3 regions of the Ferdinandcohnia sp. QZ13 genome follow, and region 1 is predicted to be linked to each of the others. Evidence: predicted binding sites of a transcription regulator. Region 1 holds the regulator's gene; each other region holds the start of a gene.
What was found. The regulator Rex, encoded in region 1, represses fermentation and respiration genes when NADH is low (regulators of the CRP and FNR family bind a similar motif). The targets are predictions, from matches to a motif close to TTGTGAAATATTTCACAA.

Region 1 (4,189 bases):
TAACGCAATACTATCTTCACGATAAATATTGAAATTGATATTTTTGATAATAGGCTTGTCTTTTTCATAGGAAACAGAGATGTCTTTTGCACTTAACACATCATTTCCACTTTGTCTTTCAATTTCGAAACGGAAGGAAGCAGATTTTTCATCACCTGATGGCCTGTCCATCAGCTCCATTCGATCAAGCTGTTTTCGTCTACTTTGAGCGCGTTTCGTTGTTGAAGCTCTGACTAGGTTTTTCGCGATGAAGTCCTTTAGTTTTTCGACTTCTTCCTGTTGTTTTTCATATCTTTTCAAATCAAGCTCATAGTTTTCAGCCTTTAATTTTAAATAGTTGCTGTAGTTTCCAACGTATTTAGTACTTGTGTGTCTTGAAATTTCATAGACCTGGTTAACGACTTTATCCAGGAAGTAACGGTCATGGGACACGATTAAGAGCGCACCAGGATAGCCTTGGAGATATTGCTCAAGCCAGGTGAGCGTGCTAATATCGAGGTGGTTTGTCGGCTCGTCCAGAATTAATAAATCAGGCTTCGAAAGTAATAGTTTACAAAGGGCAAGGCGTGTCTTTTGACCACCGCTCAAGCTAGAAATTTTTGTTTCGTAGTCTTCTTCTGTAAAATGAAAGCCGTGTAGAATGGAACGAATGTCGGCTTCATATTGATAGCCACCCCGTTCTTTAAAATCGACCTGGAGTTGATCGTATTCTTCAAGGAGTTTTTGATAATCAGCTGGATTTTCAAAAACAGAGGGGTCTCCCATTTTTACTTCAAGGTTTCGTAAGTCCTTTTCTAGTTTCTGTAAGGGTGCAAAGACGGTAAGCATCTCTTGCCAAATGGTAAGGGTTGAATCAAGTCCAGTGTCCTGTGCGAGATAATCGATTGTGACACTTTTTGGCTTAATAATTTCACCGCCATCATGGGACATCTGTCCTGCAATGATCTTTAGTAGAGTAGATTTTCCAGCACCATTTCGACCAACAATGGCAATGCGGTCGCGAGTTTGTACTTCTAATTTTATATTCGATAAAATAAGATCAGCAGCAAAATATTTTTTGAGCTGATTTACTTGTAGTAAAATCATACTATTTCACCTCTTGTTTCTAACAACAGTGTATCTTATATTATCTTAATAGAGCAACTGCAATGATAATGTTCACACACGTTTCAAAGACAGATGTGGTAAAATAGTGTATAGTTTATGGGAGGGTTCGATATATGACATCATTTACCCATTTTAATGAGCAGGGGCGAGCGAGAATGGTCGACATTACAGAGAAATCTGATACTGTTCGTACAGCGATTGCAAAATCAAGTATTACTGTAAATAAATTGATTTATGAGCAAATCATAAATAATGAGGTTCGCAAGGGGGACGTACTTGCGGTATCTCAGGTTGCCGGTATTATGGCAGCTAAAAAAACATCCGAGCTAATTCCGATGTGCCATCCGTTGGCATTGAAGGGCGTCGATATCAGTTTTAGTTGGACGACCCAAGATGAATATACTTTACATATTACCGTATCAGTTAAAACAAAGGGTAGTACCGGCGTAGAGATGGAAGCCCTTACGGCTGCATCAGTTTGTGCGTTAACTGTATATGATATGTGTAAAGCAGTTGATAAAGGCATGGTGATTGGACCAACCTATTTAGCTGAAAAAACAGGTGGAAAGAACGGAGATTTTAAAAGGCCAGTAGCGGGGGAATAAACATGAATCTGGAACAGTCAAAAATACCACAAGCAACTGCCAAAAGGCTGCCACTTTATTATCGATTTTTAAAAAACCTGCACGCCTCGGGGAAGCAGAGGGTATCATCTGCAGAACTAAGTGATGCAGTCAAGGTTGATTCAGCCACGATTAGGCGTGATTTTTCCTATTTTGGTGCATTGGGAAAAAAAGGGTATGGCTATAATGTGAATTATTTATTATCCTTTTTTAGTAAGACCCTTGATCAGGATGAATTAACGAAGGTTACGTTAATAGGTGTTGGTAATTTAGGTACCGCATTTTTACATTATAATTTCTCAAAAAATAATAATACAAAAATTGAGCTTGCGTTTGATGTGGATTATAATAAGGTGGGCAGTAGTATTGGTGGAGTCAAAGTGCATCATCTAGATGATCTTGAAAAAGAATTGCCTGATGATGTCACAGTTGCTATTTTAACAGTGCCGGTTGGTGTAGCACAGGCGATTACAGATCGCCTCGTAAATAAAGGGATAAAAGGTATCCTAAATTTTACACCAGCAAGGATCAATGTACCCGAACATATTCGAGTCCACCATATTGATTTAGCTGTTGAGTTACAAGCACTTGTTTACTTTTTAAAGCATTATTCGAATGAAGAATAGAAATATAATTTACACTTGTTGGGAGGTGACTCACTGTGGGAAGTCTTGGATTTGGTAGTATCCTATTGATTGTATTTGCAGCGTTACTAATTTTTGGACCGAAGAAGTTACCTCAATTAGGAAGAGCAGCAGGTAATACATTGCGTGAATTCAAAAACGCAACAAAAGGTTTAGCAGATGATGACGATGATGATGTTAAAAAGAATGAAACTACTGATGTGAAGTAATGATAGGATGAGTCACATGAACGAAAAAGAAATGTCCGTCTACGATCATATTGGTGAGCTACGAAAACGACTGATTTATGTAGTCGTTTTCTTCTTCATTGTTGCATTAGGAAGCTTTTTTCTTGCAGAGCCGGTCATTCTTTACTTGCAAAATGCGGAGGAAGCAAAGGAACTGACAATGAACGCTTTCCGTATGACAGATCCAATTAAAATATATATGAATTTTGCCTTTATTATTGCACTTGTTATCTCCTCTCCTTTTTTACTCTATCAGCTATGGGCGTTCATCAGTCCAGGCCTGTATGAAAAGGAAAGAAAGGTAACCTTGAGTTATATTCCGATTTCAGTAGTCTTGTTTTTAGTAGGGGTGTCATTTTCCTATTTCATTCTATTCCCATTTGTTGTGAATTTTATGACGAGGTTAGCGGACCGCCTTGATATTAATCAGGTCATCGGAATTAATGAGTATTTTCAATTTCTGTTGCAGCTGACCTTACCGTTTGGCTTTTTGTTTCAGTTGCCGGTAGTTGTCATGTTCCTAACCAGACTTGGAATTGTCACACCGATGTTTTTATCGAAAATACGAAAATATGCCTATTTCGTTCTATTAGTAATTGGAGGGCTGATTACGCCTCCTGAAATAATCTCTCATTTAATGGTTACGGTGCCGTTATTCGGATTATATGAAATCAGTATTCTTGTATCAAGAAGTGCCTACAGAAAAGTGCTAAAAGCGGAAATGATGGCAGCGAATAGTATGGAATAATAGAGAAAAGCGGAAGCGCCTTGCTCAGCCCCGACAAGCATAAGAAAAGCCGACGTGAAGGATGCCTTTTATCCTTCTTGCCGGATTGGCTTATGACCTCGAGGGGCTAGGCGCTGAAGCTAGACAATAAAAAATAACCTCGTTTTGAGGTTATTTTTTTTCCTTAGTCACTTTTTTTATTTTGAAGTGAAGGGTAAACATTCTAATTGCCACACCAAAGTCAAATGTTGCGACAACTGCAAGTAAGATTGTGGAAAAGTTCCAGACTGTCTCCGTTGCACTATTAATTGCAATATAAGTAAATAAGATTCCCATTAATGCGTAAATGATGCCCATCGCAAAAGGTGAAGTTCTTCGCATAAATTAAAAGCCCCCAATAAATGTCTGTTGCAGCTTCTCGGCTTGCTTCATGATCCTTTCTATATCATCTGCAAAAACCGTCTGAACCACTACAACAAATGTATTCATCGCTACATGTGCAAAAATCGGTACAATAATTCGTTTTGTTTGTACATAGAGGAATGCAAAGGTAAAGCCCATTGCAGTATAGATGAGGATATGTGTGAAATCCATATGTACAACCGCAAAAATTAATGAACTAATTAAGCCAGAGATGAAAAAGTTAAATTTTTTATATAAAGATCCAAAGATAATTTGGCGAAAAATAATCTCTTCAAGAATTGGACCAATCACCGAAACAACAATGACTAGCAATGGTAAAGATTTTACCAGTGTCAAAATTTCTTGAGTGTTCTCAGAGCCAGGCTCAATTCCAAGTAAATGAATTTCGATATTTGCCGCAACCACCTGGGCTGTCATGGCCATAAACACACCTGCAAT
Region 2 (4,189 bases), on a different contig from region 1:
TTTATTTCTAATGCTTCGGCTATTCTAACAATGTTTATTAAAGAAACATTCCTGGTTCCTCTCTCCACCTCGCTAATATAAGTTCTATGAAGACCTGCAATCTCTGCAAATTTTTCTTGGGAAATGCCTTTTGATGTTCTGATTTTTTTTACCGTCAGACCAAATTTCGTTGTGATAAGTTTATCTTCCATAAGTTCAATCTAAAAAAGTGTAGACTATATATCTACAGACTATAAGTGACATTCAATAAAAAAATGATTATACTTATCAAAGTAATCAATTTATAAGGGAAGAGGTATGAAGGATGTTAATAAAAACATCATTTATTACATTTTCTATGTCTGTTCAAAAATAAAAATTTGATTTTCTAAATAAAAATATTACTGAATTGGGGCTTAAAAAAGTAAATGAAAGAGTTAATAAATACAAAATTTATAGAGCTTATAGAAATATACAATGAAAAATTATATTTTGATTATAAACAACAAATCAATTTTTTGATTACGAATGGAAATTAAGTTTTAAGATTTCAATTGGAGTGAATAAGTTGCTTTTCAGAGACAAATGGCAGTTCTCGATGGACTATAAAAAGAAAAAATTAGAAGTAAAACTATTACTAAATAAAATGGTTATTCATCAATACATTACTGATATTATTAAATCATCTGTACAACTAAGGAAAATAAGCAACCGAGGAAGAATAATTACATCAGAAGAGATTAGGGGAGATAGAGAATTCTATAGAGATATTAATAAGCATATTGCTTTCGTGAGAAAAGATCACGATTTTTTTTTCTTTTTTATTAATGGCTTTAAATTACAAGGTATTCAAAGGGATTTTAAAGATTATAAAGATTATAAGGTAGTTGAGTTAAGTATTATAGCTCGATCTGAATTCCAGAATAATGCACTTATAAACAGTGAAACTATCTATCATGTTCAAGAGTTTACTATCATTGAAATTATAGATATATTTGACCTAAAGGCTAAGTGACTGAACAAGCAGTTATTCCGATACAAAAACAGAACCGTTTTTTAAATACTTAGTAGCAATATGATTAAAACTATTTCACTGATGGATTCGCTAAAAACTATATTAATATAATTTATTGATGATTAAATGAGCAAAGGAGAAACTTATTAAAAAGCAATTAGAAAGTGATAAATAGGTTTTATCACAATATTTATACAAACCAATTCGACTATTTTAAGGGGTTTTGTCTTTCTTCAAGTTTTATCCCATCAAAGAATAGAGTGGTATCAATAGTTTAATAGTTTTATCTCATGATTTATTATAATATACAATCATTACCTATTGAATAAAGACCAATTTAATACCACGATTGAACAGCTAGAAAAATACAAAAAGCTTTATGAAGAATGGCTCAACGAACCAATTCCCGAGGATATCGATGTGAAGGACGAGGATTGATTGGGACACGGGATTCCGCGTCCCAATCAATTTTTACAAGGGGCAGAGCACTGTCCCTAATATCCTTTTTTATAATCCACCACATTTTTCGGAAGTACGCCACCTTGGGCATAGCTCTTCAAATTGGGGATAAAGATATCTTCAATCACACGCTTTGTATAATGTTCAGTCGAACCAGAGGTATGTGGTGTCACAATCACATTTTCAAAATCCCATAGTGGGCTGTTCTCATCTAGCGGCTCTTTCGTGAATACATCCAGCCCAGCTCCGGCAATCTCACCAGAACGAAGTGCCTCAATCAACTCATCTTCAACGACAATTTCGCCCCGCCCAATATTAATGAAAAATGCAGAAGACTTCATTTGCTTAAATTCGTTTGCTCCAAATAAATGATGAGTTTCATTCGTCAAAGGTAATGTCACAACAACATAATCACATCTTGGCAGAACCTCTGACAACCGGTCTGTCGTATACATTTCATCGACGTAATCCTCTTCACGGCCAGAATGGCGCACACCAAGAACTGTCATGCCAAATGCTTTTGCAATCTTGGCCGTTTCTTTACCGATGTGGCCCACGCCCATGATTCCAATTGTCTTTTCATGAATCTCAAGCTTCATATCAGAATGGTGCCATTTTTTCTCCTGCTGATTTCTCACATATGTATGAATTTTTCTCGTCAATCCGAGCATCAATGCAAAAATGGTTTCTGAAATCGGATATGCATGAACCCCATTTGCGCTTGTGAGAAGAACTTGTTTCTTCTCCATGTCCGAAAGAGGCATGCTGTTAACACCCGCACTCCAGCTTTGCAGCCAACGAAGCTTAGAGTCGGAAAAAATGCAGCGATCCGCAATCTCCTTTTTCCAGCCGACAATTACCTCGGCATCTTTTAAATGGTCTAACCAAACAGACGAATCACGCCCAGCAACAATCTCCCAGCTAGGAATGATTGCTTGGATTTGTTCTAGATGAGACTGCTCAATATCTTGTGTAATAACTAGCTTTGACATGGTGTTCCCCCAATCCCAGAATTGATTTAATTTTATAATAATACAGACTGGAGTGCTTTACCAGCATTGGAATGGGGAGATGCAGAACAACTGTGTCAAGCAGGTGGGAGACGGAGGATGATGGTTCTCCATCCAAAATCACGAAGGACACCACTTTCCAGTTACTTGGAGCTCATGTGCACTCGGCTGCCATCTTTTCCTAGTACTAGAAATAAGTAACGATCAGTTTCTCGTCCCACTAATATTGACTAATTTTTGTTGAAATTGTGGCTAAAATAGTAACTTCTTTAATTTGTGAAATATTTCACATGACAACCAACCCTACACGTTGTATCATGAAGGTGTAAGGAAGTTTGTTCAGTAGTGAGCAATCGAACTCAAATAAAATCTTAATCAAAAACACATTTGAAAACCTTGTAATGGAGGTCATTGATAATGAAAGCATGGGCAGGTTTTAAAGAAGGAAAATGGCAAAAGGAAATTAATGTACGAGATTTCATTCTAGAGAATTTCACACCATATAGCGGGGATGAAGCATTTTTAGAGGGACCAACTGAAGCAACAAACGCTCTTTGGGAACAGGTCATGGAATTGACAAAACAGGAGCGCGAAAATGGTGGAGTACTGGATATGGATACCAAAATTGTATCTACGATTACTTCACATGGACCTGGTTACCTTGATCAGGGAAAGGAAAAAGTGGTAGGTGTTCAAACCGATAAACCATTTAAACGCTCTCTTCAACCGTTTGGTGGAATTAGAATGGCAGTCGATTCTGCAAATTCCTATGGGTTTGAAATCGATGAGGAGATTGTCAAAATCTTTACTGAGTATCGAAAAACACATAACCAAGGTGTGTTCGATGCGTATACACCAGAAATGCGGCTTGCAAGAAAAGCAGGAATCATCACTGGACTTCCAGATGCATATGGTCGTGGTAGAATCATAGGCGATTACCGCAGAGTGGCCCTTTATGGTGTTGACCGACTCATTGAAGATAAAAAGAAAGACTTTCTTGAAACCGGAAACGGAGCCATGACAGATGACATTATTCGTGACCGAGAAGAGCTCTCTGAGCAAATTCGTGCTCTTCAAGAACTGAAGGAGTTAGCTGTTTCCTATGGCTATGACATATCTGAACCAGCTACAAATGCGAAAGAAGCTTTTCAATGGCTATACTTTGCTTATTTAGCGGCTATAAAAGAACAAAATGGAGCTGCGATGAGTTTAGGGCGTGTGTCTACATTCCTAGACATCTATATCGATAGAGATCTAGCAAACGGAATTTTATCTGAGCAAGAAGCACAGGAAATTGTTGACCATTTTGTAATGAAACTACGACTCGTGAAGTTTGCGAGAACACCAGATTACAATGAATTATTTAGTGGTGACCCAACCTGGGTGACTGAATCACTTGCAGGTGTAGCGCTTGATGGTCGTCCATTAGTTACGAAAAACTCGTTTCGATTTTTGCATACATTAGACAATCTTGGACCAGCGCCAGAGCCGAACTTAACGGTCCTTTGGTCTGTCAACCTACCTGAAAACTATAAAAAGTATTGTGCAAAAATGTCTATTAAAACAAGCTCTATCCAATATGAGAACGATGATATCATGCGTGAAACGTATGGTGATGATTATGGCATCGCATGTTGTGTATCCGCAATGGCAATCGGTAAACAAATGCAGTTTTTCGGAGCAAGAGCGAACCTCGCAAAAGCATTACTTTACGCAATCAATGGTG
Region 3 (4,189 bases), on a different contig from region 1:
AAGTAATTGTTATTCCGAATGAATACGGAGGGTATGAGCATAATTCAGCATTTTATGTTATCAACCCAGATGGAAAATTAACTAATATCTTTGATTACCAAACACCGCAAACTGTTGTGGAATACTTAGATACTTTTTTATTTTAGAGGTGAAAATATGTACCGTTTACGTTATTTATTGATTGGACTACTTTTACTTCTATTCGTTTCTTTCCCTTACGTAAGGGTATTGCTAGAAAAGAGCATGGTGGGAACGATGCTCATTCAATATCCATTATTAATAGGGGGTGGTTATTTCCTTGCAAAAGGGTTTCCTAGGAAATGGCGAAAGTTTTTCCTTTACTTCAATGAAAATGGGATTGCAGGGATGTTACTTACAATATGTGTTATCGGATTTTGGATTTTGCCAAGGTCAATCGATGCTTCACTGAACGAACCAGTAATGGAGATTACAAAATATATTAGTTTATCATTTGTTGCAGGGGTTTTATTGAATTATAGCTGGAAACTGCTTGGACCCATTAGTAAAGGCTTTATTTGGGCTAATCTCATTTCGATGATTTTTGTGATGAGTTGGCTTTATACAGTATCGCCAGCAAGACTATGTAATAATTACTTACTTACAGCCCAACAACAGCTTGGAAAATCAATGTTTGTTCTAGGAATGGTTATTTGTCTATTATTTATGGTACGCGTATTTATCGGGAAGCCTGTCGCCCTAAAAGTAAAAAAGAGAAATCAGCCACTCATTCAATTAAAGTCAAATAGATCAAAGTCATCTTCTGTTCCAAGCTTTAAATAAACATAAAAAAACCACGATTTTCAAAGTATGAAATATCGCGGTTTTTTTAATTTTTTTGTAAGAATTAATTCCCAGCTTCTGCTCTTGGAAATAAGATATTATTTTCTAGATGTATGTGCTGAAATAGGTCTGCTTCAAGTGCTTCAAGACGCTGGTAGACTAGGCGATATGTTCCACATGCACCAATTGGTGGTTGAAAGTCATTTGTAATGTCACGGATTTCTTTAATAATAGTTCCAGCCTCGTCATGATCACCTTCTAGATCAGCTACATGTTTTTTCACTAATTCATGATTTTCAGGTGTTGGTTCGTTTTCAAATTTAAGAATAAGAGGGAATGACTCTGCTTCCTCCTTAATGGTATGTTGTTCAAGCTCGACCTTTAATTGATTAAACAGTGAATGTACTTTAGCAAGATGTGGATGATTTCCGCCATGTACTCTCAAAACCTTTGTTACATATGGGCTAAGTTGCGGAAGCTCTTCATTTAAATACCGGTGATGTTTATTTACGATATGGTCAATCAATTCTGAAAAGCTTGCAGCCTTCCAATCCACTGTTTTTTCATTTAATTCTTTCATTTCTTGATAAAGAGTATTTAATTTTGACAAAACCTCATCTTTTGAAAGGTTTCTTTCTTCTATGGCATCTATAAGTGGTCTGTTACCACCACAGCAAAAATCAATTCGAAGTTTTTTGAATAGGTCTCCAGCCTTCGGAAACTCAGTTACAATTTCTCCAATGATATGTTGTTCTGTAAAAGTTTGTTCCATGATCTTACCTCCTATTTAGTAAACTACTTTTAGAATAGCTGTTAAAAAGGAAGAATGAGGTGATACGTATCACACATATGTAGAAAAACGTCATAAATGATGATAAATGTGATGAGCATCATAGGTTAAAAGGGAGTAAGTTTGGTACGATAAAGCCAAATAGAGATTGCAACTTAGGAGATGTCATAACGATGTTTTTTCGTAAACAATATATTGTAGGGCTTGAGAAAGAAAATAAACAACTTAAACAGGATATGAAAGTATTAAAAGAGGAAACAGAACAACAGAAAGAAAATACATCTTTGTTTTTTAAAAATTTTTACGAAGAGCTTGTAGCAACAATTGAACAGCACGAGCATGTAAATGGTCAGCATCATGTTCTCGGAGAGTTGGTTGGTAAAATCAAGTCTAAATTCGACCGAGTTGATGAGCTTAGTCTATTATCCTATCATAACTCTGCTAAATTATATGAAAATGGACAAACATTACTTTTAGCTGCTGAAGACATGGTTGCAAAATCAAGTGAAGGAAAAAACCAAGTATTAGAAGTGGAATCTATTATGAAAGAACTTGGTTCCCAATTAAAAGATACATCTGAAAAAATGAACCATTTAAATAATCGATCAAAGGAAATTGAAAATATCGTACAAGTCATTAAGGAGATAGCTGACCAAACGAATTTATTAGCATTGAATGCATCAATTGAAGCGGCAAGAGCGGGAGAGCAAGGAAAAGGATTTTCAGTCGTTGCGGCTGAGGTAAGAAAGCTTGCAGAGAGTACCGCTTCAAGTACTGAGCATATTAGTGCCCTTACAAAAGCAATCCAAAAAGAGATTGACGAAACCTTACTATCAACAACGAATAGTACAATCCTTGTACATTCAGGGGTTGATGCAAGTATTTATACAACTGAAAAATTTAATTATATTATGTCTGTCATTCAGTCTGTCCAAAAAGAGGTACATTCTGTTTTAGATACGATTGAGGAACAAAAGGTATATTCACAGGATGTTATGCAAGAAATTTCAACAACAAAAGAGTTGTTTGATAATGCCAATGATTTAATTACCCAACATATTACGGACGCCAAAGTTGTCGATGATAAACTTGAAGAAGGAATCGTTCATCTTAATGAAATGACAGCAAGAAAGTAGTGGTTTTTTCTAATATATACTACAATAGGAAAAAAGTAGATAAAAAGTGAGTGAAAATGATGGTCGAAAGAAGAACACCCATACCCGTTCCAGAAGCAGTGTCGCGAGTAATGGAATTTGCAGGTACAGGGACAAAGGAAAAAGTATCAATAGAAGCTAGTTATGGACGATTTTTAGCGGAGGACGTAATCGCTGATCATGATGTTCCACATTTTGATCGGTCACCATATGATGGCTTTGCTGTTCGGGCAATGGATACAACAAATGCGGGACTAGAAAATCCGATAGAATTTGAAGTAATTGAAGAAATTGGAGCTGGGTCTGTTGCAACGAAAAAGGTAGAGGCTTTTCAAGCTGTTCGAATCATGACGGGTGCAGCAATGCCTACAGAATGTGATGCAGTTGTCATGCTTGAATTAACAACTGAATATGAACGTGATGGTAGGAAGTTCATGTCGATAAAGCGACCATTTAAATCTGGCGATAATGTATCGTTTCAAGGTGAAGATACCAAAAAAGGCTCCGTCTTAGTCGAAAAAGGCGTCTTTATTAATCCTGGCGTTAAAGCACTTTTAGCCACCTTTGGCTACCATGAAGTTGAAGTTGCTAAGAAACCAGTCATCGGTATTTATGCGACTGGAACAGAACTGCTTGATGTCCATGAGGAACTTGTACCTGGAAAAATTCGAAATAGCAATGCTTATATGATAAGTGCACAAATTGAAAGAGCGGGTGCGGAGCCAAAGTATTTCGGAAAACTCCCCGATGATTTTGAGCTTTGCTTTGAGGCAATCAAAAATGCAATCGATGAAGTGGATATCTTAATTACGACTGGCGGAGTTTCTGTCGGGGATTATGATTACCTTCCTGCGATTTATGAAAAATTAGGTGCGGAAGTCTTATTTAATAAAATTGCAATGAGACCGGGAAGTGTCACTACAGTTGCTCAACTACATGGTAAGTTATTGTTTGGATTATCTGGAAATCCTTCTGCTTGTTATGTTGGCTTCGAATTATACGTTAGACCGGTAGTCCGAACAAGATTATTTTCTACCAACCCGCATCTTTTAAAACTAAAAGCTGAGCTCGATGCCGACTTTCCAAAACCAAATCCATTTACGAGATTTGTAAGGAGTAAAATCAGTTTTTCGGATGGAAAACTTGTAGTGACACCAAGTGGTCTAGATAAATCAAATGTCGTTTCCTCACTAGCTGGAGCAAATGCATTTATGGTTTTACCAGGTGGAACGCGAGGATTTGGAAAAGGTGATGAAGTAGACGTATTGTACCTAGAGGACCAGGAAGGAAGTATATGGCCTTGGAAATAAGATTTCCACTTCTCCAAGTCGTCGGTTATCAAAATAGTGGGAAAACGACACTTGTTGAAAAAATCGTAAAAAAAGGTACTGATTTAGGTTATCAAATTGCTACCATTAAGCATCATGGGCATCAAAGTAGCTTA

Region 2: pflB (formate C-acetyltransferase) is a predicted target of Rex. The motif match lies at 2,738-2,755, and genes of this name have one in related genera.
Region 3: ric (iron-sulfur cluster repair di-iron protein) is a predicted target of Rex. The motif match lies at 1,631-1,648, and genes of this name have one in related genera.

What each region holds. Positions count from the first base shown of each region.
Region 1 is NZ_JAVIVW010000002.1:43,270-47,458, reverse strand. Features, by position in the region: gene RGU12_RS11850 (ABC transporter ATP-binding protein) at 1-1,086, opposite strand, end outside; gene moaC (cyclic pyranopterin monophosphate synthase MoaC) at 1,221-1,712, shown strand; gene RGU12_RS11840 (redox-sensing transcriptional repressor Rex) at 1,715-2,356, shown strand; gene RGU12_RS11835 (twin-arginine translocase TatA/TatE family subunit) at 2,392-2,583, shown strand; gene tatC (twin-arginine translocase subunit TatC) at 2,600-3,349, shown strand; gene RGU12_RS11825 (YdiK family protein) at 3,500-3,709, opposite strand; gene RGU12_RS11820 (CPBP family intramembrane glutamic endopeptidase) at 3,713-4,189, opposite strand, start outside.
Region 2 is NZ_JAVIVW010000001.1:2,145,689-2,149,877, reverse strand. Features, by position in the region: gene RGU12_RS10445 (helix-turn-helix domain-containing protein) at 1-191, opposite strand, end outside; gene RGU12_RS10440 (hypothetical protein) at 578-994, shown strand; gene RGU12_RS10435 (D-2-hydroxyacid dehydrogenase) at 1,489-2,445, opposite strand; gene pflB (formate C-acetyltransferase) at 2,881-4,189, shown strand, end outside.
Region 3 is NZ_JAVIVW010000001.1:1,180,176-1,184,364, reverse strand. Features, by position in the region: gene RGU12_RS05730 (SCO family protein) at 1-146, shown strand, start outside; gene RGU12_RS05725 (DUF1404 family protein) at 157-801, shown strand; gene ric (iron-sulfur cluster repair di-iron protein) at 866-1,573, opposite strand; gene RGU12_RS05715 (methyl-accepting chemotaxis protein) at 1,765-2,727, shown strand; gene RGU12_RS05710 (molybdopterin molybdotransferase MoeA) at 2,787-4,055, shown strand; gene mobB (molybdopterin-guanine dinucleotide biosynthesis protein B) at 4,040-4,189, shown strand, end outside.